3 regions of the Microbacterium petrolearium genome follow, and region 1 is predicted to be linked to each of the others. Evidence: predicted binding sites of a transcription regulator. Region 1 holds the regulator's gene; each other region holds the start of a gene.

Region 1 (3,270 bases):
TCGGCCACGAGGCGGCGCAGATCCGCCACGCCGTAGCGGCTGATGCCCGCGGCGAAGGCGTCGGTGTCGGCGACCGCGCACAGCACCGTCCAGCCGCCCGCCGATCCGCCCTTGATCGCGATCCGGTCCGCGTCCGCGAGCCCCGCCTCCGCGAGCCCGCGCGCCGCGGCCGCCGTGTCCTGTACGTCGACGACGCCCCAGCCGCCGCGCAGCCGCTCGCGATAGCCCCTGCCGTAGCCCGTGGACCCGCCGTAGTTCACGTCGAGCACGCCGATGCCGCGGCTCGTGAAGTACGCCATGACGATCGAGAGCGTGCCCGAGACGTGGGTGGTGGGACCGCCGTGCACCAGCACGAGGTAGGGCGGCAGCTCGCCCTCGGGTGCGTCGAACTCGGGGCTCGTCGGCGGGTAGTCGAACGCGTGCACGGGACCGTTCGGACCGGGGCAGGTGATGGCGCGCGAGACCGGCAGCCAGGCGGGGTCGAGGTCGCCGACGGGCACGCCGCCCCGCACCGGCTCGATCGTGTGCGCGTCGACGTCGAGCAGCCACAGGCCGCCCGGCACGCGCGCGCCGGCGCCGGTCAGCAGCACGCGCTGGCCCCGCACGTCGCGCACGAGCACGCCGCCCGTGAGGGGCGTGTCGAGGGCGTCCTCGGCGCCGCACGTGGGATCGATCACGACGAGCTGATCCGATCCGTTCGTCTGCACCGCGAGGATCCGGCCGTCGGCCATGGTCGCGTACCAGCGCGCGCCGAGGTTCCACAGCGGCCCGCCCGTGTCGGCGTCGACCGTCATGATCGGCTCGGGCCCGACCGCCGACAGGCCGTCGAAGCGCGCCCAGTGCAGGTTCCAGCGCGCATCCTGCCCCGGGTGCGGGATGTCGGCGAGGAACATCAGCTCGTCGTCGCCCGTCCACTCGGGCTGCAGCGCCGAGACGGTGCCCGCCGCGGTGCGCCCGCCGGCGATCACCACGTGCTCGGTCACGCGGCCGCGCTCGTCGAGGCGGCCGACGCGCAGCTCGGCGGCGTCCCACGGCATGTCGGGATGGTCCCACGCGATCCACGCGATCCGATCGCCGCGCGGGGCCGGATAGGCGAGGAAGTCGCTGCCCGCCACGACGCTCGCGACGGCGGCCGCGTCGTGCGCGGCCGACCCGTCGAGGGGGATGCGCACGATGTCGCGCGCGGGCACCGGGGCGCCGGTGTGCGTCTCGCGCACGGCCCACAGCGCGCCCTCGGCGAGGGTGAGGTCGCCGAAGCACATGCCGCCGTCCGCCGGGGTGAGCGGCTCGGGATCCGTGCCCGGCGCGAACCTGTAGACGCGCTGGTCGGCGTGCTCGACGAAGTAGGCGACGCCGTCGTCGCCGGCGGTCCACGCACCGCCGCCGTACTCGTGCACGCGGGAGCGCACGCTCCAGGGGGCGGGCAGCAGCACCTCGGGCTCGCGGCCGGCCTCGCCGCGCATCAGGGCCGTGCGGCCGCGCTCGGCCGGCAGGCCCTCGCTCCACCAGACCTCGTCGCCCACGAAGCGCGCGCCGTCCAGGCGCAGCGATCCGCCGGCCACGTCGGCCGCGGTGATCGGCGATCGCCACGTGCCGTAGGGCGCGATCGTGCGGGCGGGGGCGGTCGCTTCGGAGGCCATGCCACCCACCGTAGGCGAGACGGCGGCGGGCCGCAGGGCGCCCGCCGGTGCGGATCAGACGGCGCGCAGCACGGCGACGACCTTGCCCAGCACGGTCGCCTCGTCGCCGAGGATCGGCTCGAACGCCGAGTTGCGCGGCAGCAGCCACGTGTGGCCGTCGCGCTGGCGGAAGGCCTTCACGGTGGCTTCGCCGTCGAGCATCGCCGCGACGATGTCGCCGTTCTCGGCGTTGTTCTGCGCGCGCACGACCACCCAGTCGCCGTGGCAGATCGCGGCGTCGATCATCGAGTCGCCGTTGACCTTGAGCATGAACAGCTCGCCCTTGCCCACGAGCTGGCGGGGCAGGGGGAAGATCTCCTCGACCTGCTGCTCCGCCGTGATCGGCACGCCCGCGGCGATGTTCCCGACGAGCGGCACCATCGCCGCGTCGCCGACGGCGGGCGCCGTGTCGGCCGGGTTCTCGCCCGACAGACCGGGCAGGTCGATGAGCACCTCCATGGCGCGCGTCTTGCCGGGGTCGCGGCGCAGGTAGCCGCTGAGCTCGAGCTGGCCGAGCTGGTGCGTCACGCTCGAGAGCGACTTCAGCCCGACGGCGTCGCCGATCTCGCGCATGCTCGGCGGGTAGCCGTGGCGCTGGATCGAGCGCTGGATGACCTCGAGGATGGCCATCTGCTTCTCGCTGAGGTTCCGGCGACGCCGCGTGCGGGGCTTGTCGTCGGTGCCGGCGATGTCGGCCGCGGCGTCGCTCATCTGTGCTCCTCGTTCGGATGTCGGAGGTCCGTGATTACGTGACCCTCGACCTCGAAGGTAGCCGATTCGTCGGGGTCTTCGGGAGATTTGTTCGAGCGTGTCCCGGCGGATCCGATGTCGGATGTCGGAGATAGCGTTGACATGTTCGAACCGTCGAACGTATATTCGGTACAGAGCTTCGCATCCGGCCTCCCGGCCGAGCGTCGGATGCGAAGCCGCCCAGACAGAAGGAGCACGACATGAGCACCGCCATCCTCACGGCAGCGGCAGCCCCCTCCGCGCCCCGCACCCGGCTGCGCCTCACGGTGCGCGGCCGCCGCGTGCTGGCGGCGCTGGCGGCCGCCCCGGTCGTCGCGGGTCTCGCGGCGGCCGTGCTCGGCGGCGGCGCGGCCCTGGCATCGGGCGAGGCGGGCGCCGACGCCTCGGCGTTCCACCTCGTCACGGTCACCGCGGGCGATTCGCTGTGGAGCATCGCGCAGGACGTGGCGCCCGGTCACGACCCGCGCGACGTGGTGTACGAGCTGAAGCGGCTCAACAACCTCGCCGGCGGGCTCGTGAGCCCCGGCCAGCAGATCGCGGTTCCCGCGGGCTACGCCGACTGAGCGGGGGCCGGGGCGGCATCGTCGTCCTCGCGATGACGGGCACGGCGATCGTCCGGCATCGAGGGGCCGCTCGGATCTAACATGGAGGGCGTGACCTCCGACCCGGCGAATACCTCGATCGCTCCCGCGATCACCCTCGACGACCTGCCGCTCCGCGCCGACCTGCGCGGGCAGACGCCCTACGGGGCGCCGCAGATGGCGGTTCCGGTCGCGCTGAACGTCAACGAGAACACGCATCCGGTGCCCGACGATGTCGCCGACGACATCGCCGACGCCGT
Region 2 (3,270 bases), on a different contig from region 1:
TCGTCGGGCAGGGGCTCGCGGTCGTCGGTCGGCGTTCCCCCGTCGTCGGCGTCCACCGGCGCGTGCTCCCCGTCCACCGGATCCTCGCCGGCCGGCAGCTCGGAGTCCTCGCCGATGACCGGATCCTCACCGAGGGGCAGTTCCGGATCCTCGCTGACGCGGTCGTTCGCGAGATCGCGGCGGTCGTCGTTGTGCGTCATGTCGTACCTCCTTGTTCGCCTGCCAGCCTCGCGCCGCCGCGGGCGCATCGGGAGGGCATTGACGCGGGCGCGCGGATGCGGCATCGGCGTTGCGTGTGCACCGACCACGGCGATCTGAGGTTCAGTTCGACGACCGGGTCCCGGTACGCAACGCGATGAGCTGCTCGATACGCTCCCAGGGCACGTGTCGTCGCAGGGCAGCGCGGAGAACCACCGCAGGCCGGCGGAGCGGATCAGCGGATCGGCGGGTCAGCCAATCAGGGGATCGGCGGATCACCGGACGGAGCGTTCGATCGTGCGGACGCCACCGTGACGCCGACCGCGGCGGCGTCGGATTCGGCCGAATCGACGAACCGCACGGCCGATTCGGGCCGGTCGACGATCCTGCGACCGGTGGGACTGATCCACTCGAGCTCGCCGTCCTCGCGCTGCCGCACGCGCCACGGCGAGTTGTGCTTGAGCACGTGGTGTCCGCGGCAGAGCACACCGAGGTTCGCGACGCTCGTGCGCCCGCCTTCCGCGAAGGCGACCGTGTGGTCGATGTCGCATCGCCTGGCCGGCAGCCGGCACCCCGGGAACCTGCAGTGCTCGTCACGCGCGTGCAGGAACCGGCGCTGCGCTGCGGTCGGCAGATAGTGGTCGGCGGCGCGCAGCGCCCCCGTGTCGGGATCGCGGAACAGCCGCTCCCATCCCGGGGCCGACGCCGCGAGCCGACGGGCGGTGTCGGAGTCGATCGGGCCGTACCCCGCGAGGAACGCGGCATCCTCTCCGATCCCGATGACCGTGCGCACCGGGATCGTCACCTGGACCGTGCCGCGGATGCCGTCGAGCGCGTTCGCTCCGGTGGCGTCGTGCGCAACGTGCGCTTGCGGGGCTCCCGACAGGAGAAGGTCGACGGCGATGTCGGCCCGAAGCTGATCGAGGGTGCGCGCATCGGATGCCGCGCTCGAGGGCTCGGCGGCCTCACCGCGGGACGAGTCGACGGTGGGCGCTCCGGCAGACGCGAGCCCCTCGCGTGCGGCATCCGCACCGCCAGCGCCCCTCGTTGCTGCGCGCTTCACGGACTTCGCCATCTGCGTCAGCCGGTCGTGCGCACCCTGCACCAGCGGGGCGGAGGCCACGAGGCACAGCTCGGCCATGCCGTCCTCCAGAGGGCGCACGAACACGCCCCGCTGCTGACGCGCCTCGCGATGCCGCTCGGCCAGGGCAACCGGCTGTGCCGCCTCCGCGAAGCGCCGGCACGCCTCTCGCGCGGCTGCCACGGTGCCCGACTTCGCCGCGGGGATCGCCTGCTCCTCGTAGGCGGCGCGGGACGCGTCGTCGCCGAGCCGCAGCCCCTCGTCGACGATCACCGACGCATGCCGACGCGACAGGTCGCCGGCGTCCATCGCCGCGAGCGTCGCCGGGAACCGCTCGCGCAGCGTCCACGACTCGCTCATCCGCGCCATCATCGTGCGCTGCCCGACGCCCGAGACCGCGGCGATCTCGGCGGCAGCCGACCGCATCGGCAGGTCATCCGAGACGCCCGGAGCCGACCTCGCCTGCTGCGCGATCACGTCGTCGACGAGCAGCGCCAGCAGCCGCGCCTTCCGCGCCTCCAGCCGATTGATCTCCTGCTCGATCCGGGCCACCGAGCCGATGAGCACACGCGCGCGCTCCTGCTCCCCCGGGGTGGGGAACCAGGATGAGACCGTGGGCGTCGACATACCCCCATCGTCCCACCAACCACCGACACTTTCGAAGAAATCTTCGAGTCTGTGGATAACCCGGTCAACGGCCTCCCGCATCGGCGGAATCCGACCCGCGCGATACCGTGACGGGATGGAGCACCCCGCCACCGAGAGCGCCCTCGTCGCCGATCCGCTGCGGGCCGTGGACTGGCCCATCCGCACCGAGCGCCTGCTGCTGCGCCGCGTGACGCCGGCCGACATCGACGCGATGTGGGCGTTCCGCCGGCTGCCCGAGGTGGGCATGTGGATCGGCGGCGCGCCCGACACCCTCGACGGGCACCGCGCGCGCATGCGCCGCAACAGCCCGTCGCTGGTCTCGATCGTCCTCCCCGAGGAGGGCACCGTGATCGGCGACCTCATGATCAAGGTCGAGGACGCGTGGGCGCAGGCCGAGGTGGTCGCGCAGGCGCGCGGCGTGCAGGCCGAGATCGGCTGGACCCTCGACCCCGCCTTCCAGGGCCGGGGCTACGCCACCGAGGCCGTGCGCGCCGCGATCGGCCTCTGCTTCGGCCCGCTCGGCCTGCGCCGCGTGACCGCGAACTGCTTCGCGGCGAACGAGCCCTCGTGGCGCCTCATGGAGCGCCTCGGCATGCGTCGCGAGGCCCACGCCGTGCGCGACAGCCTGCACCGCTCCGGCGAGTGGATGGACGGGTACACGTACGCGCTGCTGGCCGAGGAGTGGCGGGGATAGCTCGATGTCGAGCCGGGAGAGCTGCTGAGCGGGATCACCGTGGAGATGTTCGCGCCGCGGGCCGTGGATGGGCGACGGCGGGCGAATCGGTAGCCGCGGCGGGCTTGCGGTGGTCGCTTCATCTTCGCTCGCTGGCGCTCGCTACGTTCAGCAACCGATTGAGTGCAGCCGATGAGGTGCAGCAACCGGTCACCCGCGGCACCCCGGAATAGGCTGACGACATGGCCCAGACCGACGCACGCACACGGCGGGCCGCGCTCGTGTACAACCCGTCGAAGGTGAACGGCGCCAAGCTGCGCGCGCTCGTCGAGGCGCAGTCCGCGCGCTCCGGATGGGGTGAGCCGATCCTGCTCGAGACGAGCGTGGAGGACCCCGGGCAGGGGATCACGCGCGAGGCCCTGGCGCAGGGGGCGGCGGCCGTGCTCGTGGCCGGCGGCGACGGCACGGTGCGCGCCGTGGCCGAGGTGATGGACGGATCCGGCGTGCCGCTCGCGATCGTGCCCAGCGGCACGGGCAACCTGCTCGCCCGCAACCTGCTGCTGCCGCTGGGCGATCAGCAGGAGATGGTGCGCGCCGCGTTCGAGGGCGAGACCGTGCCGGTCGACATCGGCATCGCGCGGCTGCTGCGGGCCGACGGCGCCACCGAGGA
Region 3 (3,270 bases), on a different contig from region 1:
TGCGGAACTCTGCCGCGATGATCGCCTGGTCGAGCAGGCCGGCGCGGTAGAAGTCGTCGAGGTCGTGCAGCGAGTAGGCGATGTCGTCGGCGATGTCCATGACCGAGCACTCGACGGTCTGCTGGCCCTGTTCGATCCGGGGATAGGCGGCCAGCGCCTCGCGCTGCTCGTCGATGTCGAGCGCGTAGTACGAGAACTTGCCCGACCCGCCGCGGCGGACGCCGCCCTCGCCCCGCCGCCACGGGTACTTCAACACGGCGGCCCGCACGGCGGCCGTGAGGTTCAGGCCCACGCCGGGCTCGTCGAACTCGTCGAGGCGCGTGATGATGCGGAACGTCTGCGCATTGCCCTCGAAGCCCTCCCAGAGCCCGAAGCGCTCGCGCGCGAGCCGGTCCAGGGTCTGCTCGCCGAGGTGGCCGAACGGCGGGTGCCCGAGGTCGTGCGCCGCGGCCGCCGCCTGCACGACGACGGGATGGCAGCCGCCCAGCTCGGCGACGATCCGTCCGTCGTCGCCCGGCAGGCTCGACAGGTGCGTCGCGATCGCGCGCGCCACCGCCGCCACCTTGATGGAGTGCGTGAGCCGGTTGTGCACGGCCAGGCCGGCGCCCGTCTGCGAGATCACCTGCGTCACGGCCGACAGGCGCGAGTAGTACGGCGAGAAGCGGATGCGCTCCACGTCGACGCGGTACTCGGGCTGCTGCTCCGCGCTCTGGAACTCGTCGAGCGGTTCGGGGATGCGCCGGGCGGCGCGCGGGTCGGCCGGGCGAGCGATGCCCTGGCCGGCGTCAGCGGTGATGGCCATCACCACAGTGTCGCAGAGCGCGCGGGGGTGGCTCATCGCGCCGCGTCGGGCGCGCAGCCGGTGTCGGCGGTCAGCCGGCGGCGTCGGGCAGCGGTGTGGCCTGGTGGTGCACGAGCCGCCAGCCGTCCGCGTCGCGCCGCCACAGCGACGAGCGGCGGGCGTGCCGACCCGCGCGCTGCGAGAGCCACGTCACGAGCACCAGGCCCGTGCCGAGCGACCGGGCCTGGACCTCGCGCATCTCGATCGCGTCGGTGCCGGCCTCGTCGGTGCCGGCCTCGTCGCGCACGGTCTCGTTGCGCAGCAGGTCGACGATCTGCGCGCGGTCCCAGATGCGGCCCGATGCGCCGATCTCGGTGAAGTCGGCCGCGAGAAGCGACTCGAGGCGCGCGCCGTCCCGCCGCACGGCGGGGTCCTGCAGCTGCCGCTCGTTCTCGATGACCTCCGCGATCCCGTCGTCGCCCGCTGCCGGGGCTTCGCTTCGGAATCCCGGGCGCGCGCTGCGCTGCTCGAGGGTCTCGAGCTCCTGGAACAGCGTGACCTGAAGGTCGCCGGGGGTGCGCAGCCGGGAGTTGAGGGAGCGCCAGGGCGTCTCGCGGGGCGCGGCCTCGAGCTGCGCACCTGCGTCGACAAACCGGTCGGTCGTCGCCGCGGCGTCATCCACCTCGAACCCGACCCGCATCCGGTCGCTCGTGCCACCGTCGGTCTCGATGCCGTCGATCATCTCCACCTGTGCCCGGTTGGCGATCTCGAGGGTGGCGGCACCGGCGTCGAGGATGGCGACGCGCGCGCCGCCGTCCCCGTGGAACGCCGCCTGCTCGCGCAGCCCGAGCACGTCGCGGTAGAGGCGGAGGGTCGCGTCGAAGTCGTCCACCGCGACGACGAGTCGCAGCTGTCGCACCGAGGGGGAGTCGCTCATATGGCCACCCTAGGGCGGGTGCGGGTCCCGCGTGGCTGACCTGTGGAGCGGGCTGGCGACTTATCCCCACCCCGTACATTTCTTCGATGGTTGTCGGGGGTGGCTGGGAGAATCGGGGTATGGAAAGAGACACGGTCTTCTGGGAGCCCACGGCGTCGGAGCGCGCCGAGACGGGCCGGATCGTGTCGCGCCTGCAGGTGGTGCGGGCGGAGCGGGCGCGGTTGGAGGCCGAGGAGGCGCGCCTGCTGGGCCGGGCGTTGGATATCGCGGTCGGGCAGGTGGAGCGTGCGGGTGCCCCGCCGGAGTGGGACATGCCGGTGCGGTCGATGGCCGCGGAGGTCGCCGCGGCCCTGCGGGAGGGGCCGCGGACCGTGGAGAACCGCATGGTCGACGCCGCGCTGCTGGTGCGGGACTTCCCGGCGACGCTGGCGCAGGTGGAGGAGGGCCGGCTGCCCGGCCGTCACGCCGCGGTGCTCGTGGCCGAGGGCACGCGGATCGGGGACGCGGCGGATCGGCGGGAGTACGAGGCGCGGGCGCTCGGTGTCGCGGAGGAGGCGACGGTGGCGGGGCTCAAGCCGATGTGCCGGGCGATCGCCGACGCGTTCCTGGAGGAGTCCCTCGCGCAGCGCCACGAGGCGGCCCGGGCCCGGCGGGGTGTGCGGGTGATGGCGCTGGAGGACGGGATGGCCGAGCTGCGGCTGACCGCACCGGTGCCGCTGGTGCAGGGCATCCACGACCGGCTGACCACGATGGCGCGGACGGTGATCGCCGAGCGGGATGCGTTCGGACGGACTGCCGGTACCGACGCGGGGACGGCGGAAGGTGCCGGTGCGGCGGCTGGGCCCGACAAGCGCCGCATCGATGAGCTGCGCGCCGACCTGGCGTGTGACCTGCTGCTCGCCGGCGCACCCAGCGGGCACATCGTTGAGGACGGGACCGGGCAGGACGTGCTCGCGCAGGTACGCGGCACGATCCACGTCACCATCCCCGCCCACGTCCTCACCGACGGCCGCATCCACGCCGACGCGGTCCCCGGCACGACGGCCGGCAACTCCATGCGCGAGCACCGGCACGAGCGGCGCGGGAGTTCCGGGTTGCACCGCGGCGCCCGGCGCCCGAGCGGCGTCCCCACGGCGGGCGGGGAGCCGATCGATCCGGCCACGGCCCGCCGGCTCGCGGCCGAGGTCACCGCGTGGGAGCGGCTGTTCCTCGACCCGAACACCGGGGCGCTGCTGACCGTCGATCACTACACGCCCACTGCGGCGCAGCGGCGGTTCCTCCGGGCCCGCGACGAGCACTGCCGCTTCCCCGGTTGCCGGCAAGCCGCCCGACGGTGCGACGCCGACCACATCCACCCGCACTCGCGGGGCGGCCCCACCGACGTGACCAACCTCCAGAGCCTGTGCAAGCGACATCACATGCTCAAACACCATTCACCCTGGCAGGTACGACATCTCGTCGGGGGAGAACTCGAATGGACCAGCCCCCTCGGCCACCACTACACCGGCCGACCGACATCGGGCGTGCGGTTCACCGAGACGGCCGTGCCCGA

Evidence for each region. The regulator LexA, encoded in region 1, represses DNA repair genes until DNA is damaged. The targets are predictions, from matches to a motif close to TCGAACANNTGTTCGA.
Region 2: a site for LexA is predicted at 1,938-1,953, ahead of ACYVJ0_RS02555 (HNH endonuclease signature motif containing protein). Genes of this name have one in related genera too.
Region 3: a site for LexA is predicted at 1,790-1,805, ahead of ACYVJ0_RS01510 (HNH endonuclease signature motif containing protein). Genes of this name have one in related genera too.

What each region holds. Positions count from the first base shown of each region.
Region 1 covers NZ_BAAGRQ010000008.1:108,750-112,019, forward strand. Annotated here, with positions in the region: gene ACYVJ0_RS08480 (alpha/beta hydrolase family protein) at 1-1,640, opposite strand, end outside; gene lexA (transcriptional repressor LexA) at 1,695-2,390, opposite strand; gene ACYVJ0_RS08490 (LysM peptidoglycan-binding domain-containing protein) at 2,630-2,992, shown strand; gene ACYVJ0_RS08495 (histidinol-phosphate transaminase) at 3,083-3,270, shown strand, end outside.
Region 2 covers NZ_BAAGRQ010000002.1:126,502-129,771, reverse strand. Annotated here, with positions in the region: gene ACYVJ0_RS02560 (hypothetical protein) at 1-200, opposite strand, end outside; gene ACYVJ0_RS02555 (HNH endonuclease signature motif containing protein) at 458-1,906, opposite strand; gene ACYVJ0_RS02550 (GNAT family N-acetyltransferase) at 2,022-2,621, shown strand; gene ACYVJ0_RS02545 (diacylglycerol/lipid kinase family protein) at 2,843-3,270, shown strand, end outside.
Region 3 covers NZ_BAAGRQ010000001.1:314,042-317,311, forward strand. Annotated here, with positions in the region: gene ACYVJ0_RS01500 (deoxyguanosinetriphosphate triphosphohydrolase family protein) at 1-802, opposite strand, end outside; gene ACYVJ0_RS01505 (DUF4440 domain-containing protein) at 873-1,718, opposite strand; gene ACYVJ0_RS01510 (HNH endonuclease signature motif containing protein) at 1,838-3,270, shown strand, end outside.